DNA from 2 places in the Aurantiacibacter sp. MUD61 genome. Region 2 is predicted to be linked to the other one. Evidence: predicted binding sites of a transcription regulator. Region 2 holds the regulator's gene; the other holds the start of a gene.
The links. The regulator LexA, encoded in region 2, represses DNA repair genes until DNA is damaged. The targets are predictions, from matches to a motif close to GTTCCNCNCTTGTTCT.
Positions count from the first base shown of each region.

Region 1 (4,733 bases), 1.2 Mb from region 2:
CGCAGCCCAGCGCGGCGCCCGAGCGCCCCGATTTGCGCATTCGCCAGCCATTCACGAACACCAGCACCGCAAGCACCGTGCCCACGATCCCGACAATCATCGGTATATTCCCGTCCACGCGCGTCCCCTCATCCCCGTCAGCTGGAACGGCAGAGCCTAACGGTGATTTCTGGCGCGGGGAAGCTCTGCTGCGCCGCCTACGACCAATTCATCACAAAGCAAATCGCCCTCCCGGGCCTAAGCTCGGGAGGGCGATTGTGTTTCCGTATCGATCCGGCCTGGATCGAAAACCTCCTACTGACAGGCGAGACATTCCTCGTAATCGGTCTGCTCTGCGGCCAGCTCGAACTTCTGCGCATCGGCGGTGTTGTCCGCTTCCACGCCGCCGGCGAAACCGGCGCGCTGCACGCTCTTGCTGCGCAGGTAATAGAGCGACTTGATGCCCTTTTCCCACGCCTGGAAGTGCAGCATCATCAGGTCCCACTTGTCGACATCGGCGGGGATGAAGAGGTTGAGGCTCTGCGCCTGATCGATGAAGGGCGCACGATCGGCGGCGAATTCGAGCAGCCAGCGCTGGTCGATTTCGAAGCTGGTCTTGAACGCGGCCTTTTCCTCGTCGGTCAGGAAGTCGAGATGCTGGACGCTGCCGTTCTTCTCGAGGATGGAGTTCCACACATTGGTCGAGTTCTTCGACTTCTTGTCGAGGATCTTTTCCAGATGCGGGTTCTTCACCACGAAGCTGCCCGACAGGGTCTTGTGGGTGTAGATGTTCGCCGGGATCGGCTCGATACAGGCACTGGTGCCGCCGCAGATGATGGAGATCGACGCGGTCGGCGCGATTGCCATCTTGCAGCTGAAGCGTTCCATCGCGCCCATTTCCTCTGCATCGGGGCACGGGCCGCGTTCCTTGGCGAGCATCATCGATGCTTCGTTCGCCTTGGCATTGATGTGCTTGAACATTTTCAGGTTCCACACCTTCGCCATCGGGCTTTCGAAGCCGATTTGCTTGGCTTGCAGGAAGGAGTGGAAGCCCATGACGCCGAGGCCGACCGAACGCTCTCGCGCAGCGGAATATTTGGCGCGGGCCATCTCGTCCGGCGCGCGGTCGATATAGTCCTGCAGGACATTGTCGAGGAAGCGCATCACGTCTTCGATGAACTGCTTGTCGCCATTCCACTCTTCCCACTTTTCGAGGTTGAGCGAGGACAGGCAGCAAACGGCGGTGCGATCGTTGCCGAGGTGGTCGACACCTGTCGGCAGGGTGATTTCCGAACACAGGTTCGAGGTCGAGACCTTGAGGCCGAGATCGCGGTGATGCTTGGGCATCATGCGGTTCACCGTGTCGGAGAAGACGATGTAGGGCTCACCCGTGGCGAGACGCGTTTCGACCAGCTTCTGGAACAGCGAGCGGGCATCCACCGTCTTGCGGACGCTGCCATCCTTGGGCGAGACGAGATCGTAGCTTTCGCCAGCGCGCACGGCTTCCATGAAGTCGTCCGTCACCAGCACCCCGTGGTGCAGGTTCAGCGCCTTGCGGTTGAAGTCGCCCGAGGGCTTACGGATTTCGAGGAATTCCTCGATTTCCGGGTGGTGGATGTCGATATAGCAGGCCGCCGAGCCGCGCCGCAGCGAGCCCTGCGAAATCGCCAGCGTGAGGCTGTCCATCACGCGCACGAAGGGAATGATGCCGCTGGTCTTGCCGTTGAGGCCAACCGGCTCACCAATGCCGCGCACATTGCCCCAATAGGTGCCGATGCCACCGCCCTTCGAAGCGAGCCAGACATTCTCGTTCCACGTGCCGACGATGCCATCGAGGCTGTCCGAAACCGAGTTCAGGTAGCAGCTGATCGGCAGGCCGCGGGTGGTGCCGCCGTTCGAGAGAACGGGCGTTGCGGGCATGAACCACAGGTTGGAAATGTAATCATACAAGCGCTGCGCATGCTCGGCATCGTCCGCATAATAATCGGCGACGCGGGCGAACAGGTCCTGATATTTCTCACCCGGCAACAGGTAACGATCGGTGAGCGTTTCCTTGCCGAATTCGGTCAGGTTCGCATCGCGCGATTCGTCGATCTTCACGTCGAAACGGCGCGGCAGGATGCTCTTGGAATCGCTCTTGGGCTTGACGGCTTCCGTCATGGCAGCCTTGGTCGCTTCGGCCATGGCGCCAGCGGCAGCTTCGGCCACCAGCTCTTCGCTTCCGGCGTCTTTCTTATCCATGCTTACTGCCTTTGCCTTTTTCGGAGCTGTTTTTTCAGATGCGGGCTTTTCAGGAGCGTCGGTCGTCATGTTTTCGTCCAGTCCCATTGCCGCATCGTCTCCGTTTCGAAATTCCATTTGCCCCGTTCCCGTTTCTGCCAGGCGTGGGGATGATCCCCAGCCGCCTGCGTTTTTGTTCCGCTTGTGTTCGACTCGGGGTTGTCACCCCTATGTAGTCATTCACAACGCTTTTTCACATGGATGGGCGTGGAATCTTTATCCCCCGCCCATCACCAGATCACCCACTGCATCGTCCACAATGTCCCTGTTCTCTCCGCCGGAATTCGCCGAATCCGGGCCCCTCGTGCGAATCCGCACGTAGGGAGGAAAAACAAGGTCTAGTGGGTAGCCCCGCAGTCACGACCACAACCCATAGTGAATCGGCAGCGGGTGAGACGCAAGAGGGTTAAAAGCGATTTACCGCCAATTGGTGCCGCGAATTTGCGGTGTGTTGCAACGACAAGACACCGCGACGCGTGGAAAGTCCACGGCTCGCGCGATGCGCAAGGGGTAAAATCAATCTGCGGAAAAAAATCTGTGCAGTTTCACAAATGCGATTCAAAATGAGCGATCCGTGAATCAATCGAATCCGGGCGTGAAATTTTCGTTCGATTTGTCCACCGCTCGTCTCCCCGCGCTGGACGCGAGGGGCGAAGCCGCTAAGCATTGGGCAATCATTTTCAGGCAGGAGCCAGCCTTGTCATGATCGCCTTTCTGAAAGCCATACCCTTCGGCGCATTGCTCGCCTTGATCGTCGCCCTGTTCATGGGCTCAGGCGGCGCGACGGGCGGCATGCTGAACATCTTCCAGGTCGATGTGGTTTTGCCCGAATACGGGATCGATTTCGATTTCTACTGGAGCTGGATGCTGTTCCTGGGCGGAACCTTCCTTGCCTTCGTCTTCATCCTGATGATGGGGGATTGAGGGATTTGCAGATAGTCAGGCTTATCCCGTGCACTCTGTTTGTTGCTCTCGCTAGCTGTCAGGCGACACCAGCCCCGATCGCTCCCATTGTGGCGCAAGACGCTGTTTTGCCAGACGCAGAGGCTATTGCGGAGATCGAGAGGGGGTTGGAGATCTGGGCCCGCTTCAACGTTGAGATGCCCACTGAGCAACCGGTGATAGTCATCACAAGCACGGAAGCTCACCACATTAGCCGCACCGCGAGCACATTGGCTTGGCAAGACGGCGACGGCCTATGGCAGCTCGCGCAAATCCGTCAGTTGGATCCGTGGGGGTCGATCCGTACAGAATACGAATTACTGGGTCATGATAGTCAAATGCTCGACACTGCGCTTGTCGAGCGCTTAGAGGCACTACTTCAGAGTGCATCTGTATATGACGCGTATCTAGACAGAACTGGGACGCCAGCGACCGAAACCTCTTATCACACCATGCAAATCATTTCGGACCACGGGCAGATTACCCTCGATTGGGGTGGGCTTCTTGCCGGCCCCGAAGGTGAAATCGCTGATATCGTGCTCAGTATTTGAATGTAGCCCGCAGCGTTGAGCCTTCCGGATTGGTCTCATCCGTTGTAGATTGGACTAGTTAAGCCGGTCCGAACCTAAGGCACCAGCACCGTATCCTCCACCACGTCCGCTGTCTCCGGATAGTCGAGCGTGTAATGCAGCCCGCGGCTTTCGTGGCGTTTGAGGGCGCTCTTTACGATCAGGTCGGCGCATTGGTGGAGGTTGCGCAGTTCGATGAGGTCGGTCGTCACGCGGAAGTGGCCGTAGTAGTCGCGGATTTCCTCGCCGAGCAGATCGATGCGGTTGCCCGCGCGTTCCAGCCGCTTGGTGGTGCGCACGATGCCGACATAGTTCCACATCATGCGGCGGATTTCGGTCCAGTTCTGCTTGATGACGACTTCCTCGTCCGAATCGGTGACGCGGCTTTCATCCCATTCGCGGATCGCTGGCGGCGCTTCGAACCCGTCCCAGTTTTCGAGGATATGCTTGCCCGCCGCTTCTCCGAACACGAAGCATTCGAGCAGGGAATTGGACGCGAGGCGATTGGCGCCGTGCAGGCCGCTTTCAGTGACTTCGCCCGCAGCATAGAGGCCGGGCAAATCGGTGCGTCCGTCCAGATCGATCACCACGCCGCCGCAGGTGTAATGCTGTGCGGGCACGACAGGGATCGGCCCCTTGGTCATATCGATCCCCAGCCCCATCAGCTTTTCATGAATGGTCGGGAAATGATGCGTCACGAAATCGGCGGGCATGTGGCTGATGTCGAGATGGACGTAATCGAGGCCGTAGCGCTTGATCTGGTCGTCGATCGCGCGGGCAACCACATCGCGCGGAGCAAGCTCCATCCGCTCGGCGTCGTAATCCTCCATGAAGCGGTGACCGGTTTCGGGGTGGAACAGCCGCCCGCCCTCGCCGCGCACCGCCTCTGTAATGAGGAAGTTTTTCACCTCCAGATTGTAAAGGCAGGTCGGGTGGAACTGCATCATTTCCATGTTGGACACG
Region 1 is NZ_CP115446.1:1,223,809-1,228,541, reverse strand. Features, by position in the region: gene O2N64_RS05880 (hypothetical protein) at 1-118, opposite strand, end outside; gene O2N64_RS05875 (ribonucleoside-diphosphate reductase subunit alpha) at 295-2,337, opposite strand; gene O2N64_RS05870 (hypothetical protein) at 2,962-3,183, shown strand; gene O2N64_RS05865 (hypothetical protein) at 3,273-3,752, shown strand; gene nadB (L-aspartate oxidase) at 3,827-4,733, opposite strand, start outside.
Region 1: O2N64_RS05875 (ribonucleoside-diphosphate reductase subunit alpha) is a predicted target of LexA. The motif match lies at 2,395-2,410, and genes of this name have one in related genera.

Region 2 (4,733 bases):
TGGTAAACCGGCTCATCATCGAACTCGAGACCGAGCCAATCGAGGCCGTCAAAAATGACGTCGATGGCTTCCTGCGTGCTGCGCTTCTTGTCGGTATCTTCGATCCGCAGAAGTGCCTTGCCACCGAAATGGCGCGCATAGAGCCAGCTGAACAGACCGGTACGGGCATTGCCAATGTGTAGGAACCCGGTCGGGCTGGGCGCAAACCGCGTCACCACCGGACGATCATTGCCAGCATTTAATCCGGTTGCGCTTGCCATAAGCCGTTGTTTCCTGTCCTGTATCTTTCATGGCAACGCGGCAGCCACCGCTGGTTCCGCTGGGGGACGATGAGCGCGATGTTGCGTTGCAGCAGACGCCTTGGCGAAAGCGCGCCTCTTTGTCCAGCTTGGCCGACGGTGCAGAGGCATTTCTTGCAGGTGCAGGCTTCGATCGCGGGCCGTGGATGGCGGTTGCCATGGCCTCCGGGATTGGCGCGTGGTTCGCTCTTCCCAGTACCGCAATGTGGGTTGCCGCTATTGCTGCCGGCCTCATGCTCCCCTTGGCTGGATTGGCGTGGTGGCGCGGGCGAGACGATCGCGTGCATCTGACCGGCGGCCTGCTCGGGATCGGCCTGCTATTCGCATTTGGCGTTGCGCTGATCTGGACGCGGTCCGAAATGGTCGGTGCCGAGGCCTTTGAAAGGCCGATGTTCGAAGAGATTGAAGGCCGCATTCTCGAGCGGATCGAACAACCCGCCCAGGACCGCGTCCGCCTGGTGCTCGCCATTCGCTCGCCGGATGATGGGGAAGCGGTCAAGATACGTATCAACGTGCCGATTGAAGACGCTGAAGATGCAATGGCCGAAGGCGCGCTCATCCGGGCACAGGTACGGTTGATGCCGCCGACGGCGCCCATGTTGCCGGGGAGCTATAACTTCGCTCGCACGGCCTGGTTTCAGGGCCTCGCCGCGACCGGAAGTGTGCAGGGCGACATTTCGATCATCGAACCAGCACGTGGGGATCAGGCGCCTATAGCGCAGCTACAGCGCGTACTATCCAATCATGTGCGGGGTGAATTGGGCGGCTCGGCGGGAAGTATTGCTGCGGCGTTTGCCAGCGGTGATCGCGGAGGGATTTCCGAAGCGGATGAAGATGCGATGCGCGACGCTGGGCTGACGCATCTTCTGTCTATCAGTGGGTTGCATGTGAGCGCGGTGATCGCAGCGGGGTATCTGATATCCATCAAGCTGCTCGCATTGTGGCCTTGGCTAACCTTGCGCGTGCGATTGCCGGTGGCCGCAGCGGGAATCGCGGCGCTTGCGGGGGTGGGGTATACCCTACTCACCGGCGCTGAGGTGCCGACGGTGCGTAGCTGCATTGCCGCTCTGCTGGTGCTAATCGCGCTTGCTCTGGGCCGGGAGCCACTGTCGCTCCGGATGGTAGCAGTCGCGGCGATGGCAGTGATGCTGGTCTGGCCCGAAAGCCTTGTCGGTCCGAGCTTCCAGATGAGCTTCTCGGCCGTCATCGCCATCATCGCATTGCATAACGCCGAGCCGGTGAAACGCTTTCTCGCACCAAGAGATGAGGGTAGGCTGACCTGGCTGTCTCGGCGCACGATCATGCTGCTCGTTACGGGGCTCGTGATCGAAATAGCACTGATGCCCGTGGTGCTTTTCCATTTTCACCGCGCGGGTGTGTACGGTGCACTCGCCAATGTGATCGCCATTCCGCTCGTCACTTTTATTTCCATGCCACTGATCGCGATTGCGCTTATCTTCGATGTCATCGGTGCTGGAGCGCCATTCTGGTGGCTGGTCGGCAAATCTCTCGACCTGCTAATTGGCATAGCCCATTTTACGGCCGATCAACCCGGCGCAGTCAAACTGATCCCACAGATGACCTTGGGCACTGTCCTGCTCTTTGTCGCTGGGGGTCTCTGGCTGGCGTTGTGGCGTGGCAGGGCGCGATTGCTTGGATTTGTGCCTGCTGCGATTGGTTGCATCGTCCTGGCGATCACACCCGTGCCAGATGTGTTGATTTCTGGCGACGGGCGCCACGTCGGCGTCACGGGAGAGGATGATCGCCTGCTGGTCCTGCGTGATACGAGAAGCAGCTTTACGCGCGACAATTTGCTTGAGCTTGCCGGGGTAGAGGGTGAACCACTGCCACTAGCTGAATGGCCGGGGGCGGAATGCAGTCGCGATTTCTGCGTGATTGCGCTCAATAGGGGCGGGCGTGACTGGCACATCTTGATGAGCCGAAGCCGCGATATCGTCGCCGAACGCGCCCTCGCTGCCGCTTGCGAGCGCGCTGATATCGTCATCGCCGATCGCTGGTTACCCCGAAGCTGCGAGCCGCGCTGGCTGAAGGCGGATGGCCGGATGTTGAGCGCGACCGGAGGGCTTGCCATCAACCTTGGTGACGAAAGCTATCGCTCGGTTGCCCAAAGCGAAGGTGATCATGGCTGGTGGCGCGGCAGGCGGGAAGAGGACTGACCCGCTCCGCGTCTGCTCAATGCGCGAGACTCCAAAGAGAAAACGCCGCGCTGTCCCGGAGACTGCGCGGCGCTTCCTCTGGAATGCAAAAACTAAATCTAGTGGTAGCGGCGCAGCAGTCCGGCAAGCTTGCCTTGCACTTCGACCTGACTGTCAGCGTAAACCTGCGGATCGTAAGAGGAATTCGCCGGATCGAGCCGAATGCTGCTGCCTTCATGGAAGAGATACTTCAGCGTTGCTTCCTCACCATTGACGAGTGCAACCACGATATCTCCATCACGCGCAGTATTGCCCTTCTTCACGAGAGCGTAATCGCCGTCGAAGATGCCGGCCTCGATCATAGAGTCGCCGGAAACTTCCAGAGCGTAATGCTCGCCAGAGCCGAGCAAAGCTGCGGGAACCGGAAGGGACTGGCTGTCTTCCAGCGCCTCGATCGGAACACCTGCGGCGATGCGGCCGTGCAGAGGGATTTCGATCACGTCATTGGCGGGCGCAGGCGCGGAAGCAGGCGGCGTTGTGGCCTTGGCGACCGCATCATTCGCAACGTTGTCCGGCATTTTGACGACTTCGAGCGCACGGGCGCGGTTGGGAAGCCTGCGGATAAAGCCACGCTCTTCCAAAGCCGAAATCAGGCGGTGAACACCCGATTTGCTCTTCAGATCGAGCGCCTCTTTCATCTCTTCAAAGCTGGGCGAAATGCCCGCCTCTTCCAGACGACGATTGATGAATAACAGCAATTCATGTTGCTTCGCGGTCAGCATGCGCTTGTCCCTCACTCAAATGTTCCACATCGGGAACGAATAAAGAACAATTATGAAACAGAATTGCTGAAGTCAAGCGATACCGCCATTTTCGAGCAAATAGGCTTTAACCGGTGTTCCCACCTCTTGGGGGCCAGACCCTTCCGGTCGCTCGATGAGGGCATTGGCGGCTGCAAGTGCGCGCAGGGCGCTGCTGTCATTCTCGTTCACCGGGGTGATCTCGCCGCCTGCTAGGTGCGCGCGAACGAACTCGCGCCTGTCACCCACCGGCGGCAGCTTCGCCGTAAGTTTCGCCATGACGGTCGTGGGTAATGATGCGGATGGCCCAGCGAGGCGGCGGAGCAGCGGTAGCAAGAACAAATAGCCGGTAACGAAACTCGAGACCGGATTACCTGGCAGGCCAAGGATGATAGTCTTGCCTTTGCGCGCGACCATCAACGGCTTTCCCGGCTTCATCGCAACACGCCAGAAGTCCAGCGTGGCGCCCCAGTCTTCGAGGGCGGGACGCACGAGGTCGTGATCGCCGACAGAAGCGCCGCCGCAGGTAACGATCACATCCGCCTCGGTTTGATCGAATGCGGCGATGAGTTGCGCCTTATCGTCGGCGATCGGTCCGATCACCTTACATTGGGAAGCATAGGGCGCGGCCATCGCGGCGAGCATGGGGCCATTTGTGGCGGGGATTTGGTGATCTGCGGACTCCAAGGGGTCTGCTGCAAGCTCGTCGCCGCATTCGATAATTGTGATCTGCGGCAATTTCCCTGCGTTGATTGTCGAATGTCCCCCAGCTAGCGCAACGGCAATCTGCGCGGGACCGATCCGCGTTCCTGATTTAAGAAGCGCATCGCCTTTGCGGAAATCGAAGCCTTGCTTGCGAACGTATTGCGGGCTGGCTGAGTGACTATCCGTCACTGACAGAGTGTCGCCTTCGCGGTGCGCGTGCTCCTGCAAAAGCACCGCGCCGCCGGCGTCCGGCATGTGCGCGCCGGTTGAGATACGTATCGCCTCTCCATGCTTCAGCGAGCCTGCAAATGGATGACCCGCGGCGCTTTCACCAATGATGCGCCACGGTCCCGCCAGATCGTCTGCACGAATGGCATAACCATCCATTGCGGAAAGATCTGCCGCCGGATTTTCGCGTAAAGAACACAGATTGTCGGCAAGATAGCGGCCCGCTGCCGTGGATACGGGAAATATTTCGGATTCCAGCGGCTCAGCAAGCTCAAGAAGTCGCTTTTGCGCTTCCTCCAAGGGAATCGGCGGGGGAGGGCTCACCTTGCCTCGCTCGCGTGCCAGTCACCGCTCTTGCCCCCGGTCTTCGACAGCAGCCGCACCTGCTCGATCACCATGCCTTTTTCGAGCGCTTTAGCCATGTCGTAAAGTGTCAGGAGTGCGATGGAAGCTGCTGTAAGCGCTTCCATTTCAACGCCGGTCTTGCCAGAAAGGCGCGCGGTCGCAGTGACCGCAATGCTCTCTTCATGAAAGGCAAAGTCGAT
Region 2 is NZ_CP115446.1:2,424,891-2,429,623, forward strand. Features, by position in the region: gene gltX (glutamate--tRNA ligase) at 1-260, opposite strand, end outside; gene O2N64_RS11640 (ComEC/Rec2 family competence protein) at 290-2,476, shown strand; gene lexA (transcriptional repressor LexA) at 2,575-3,237, opposite strand; gene O2N64_RS11650 (molybdopterin molybdotransferase MoeA) at 3,310-4,512, opposite strand; gene moaC (cyclic pyranopterin monophosphate synthase MoaC) at 4,509-4,733, opposite strand, start outside.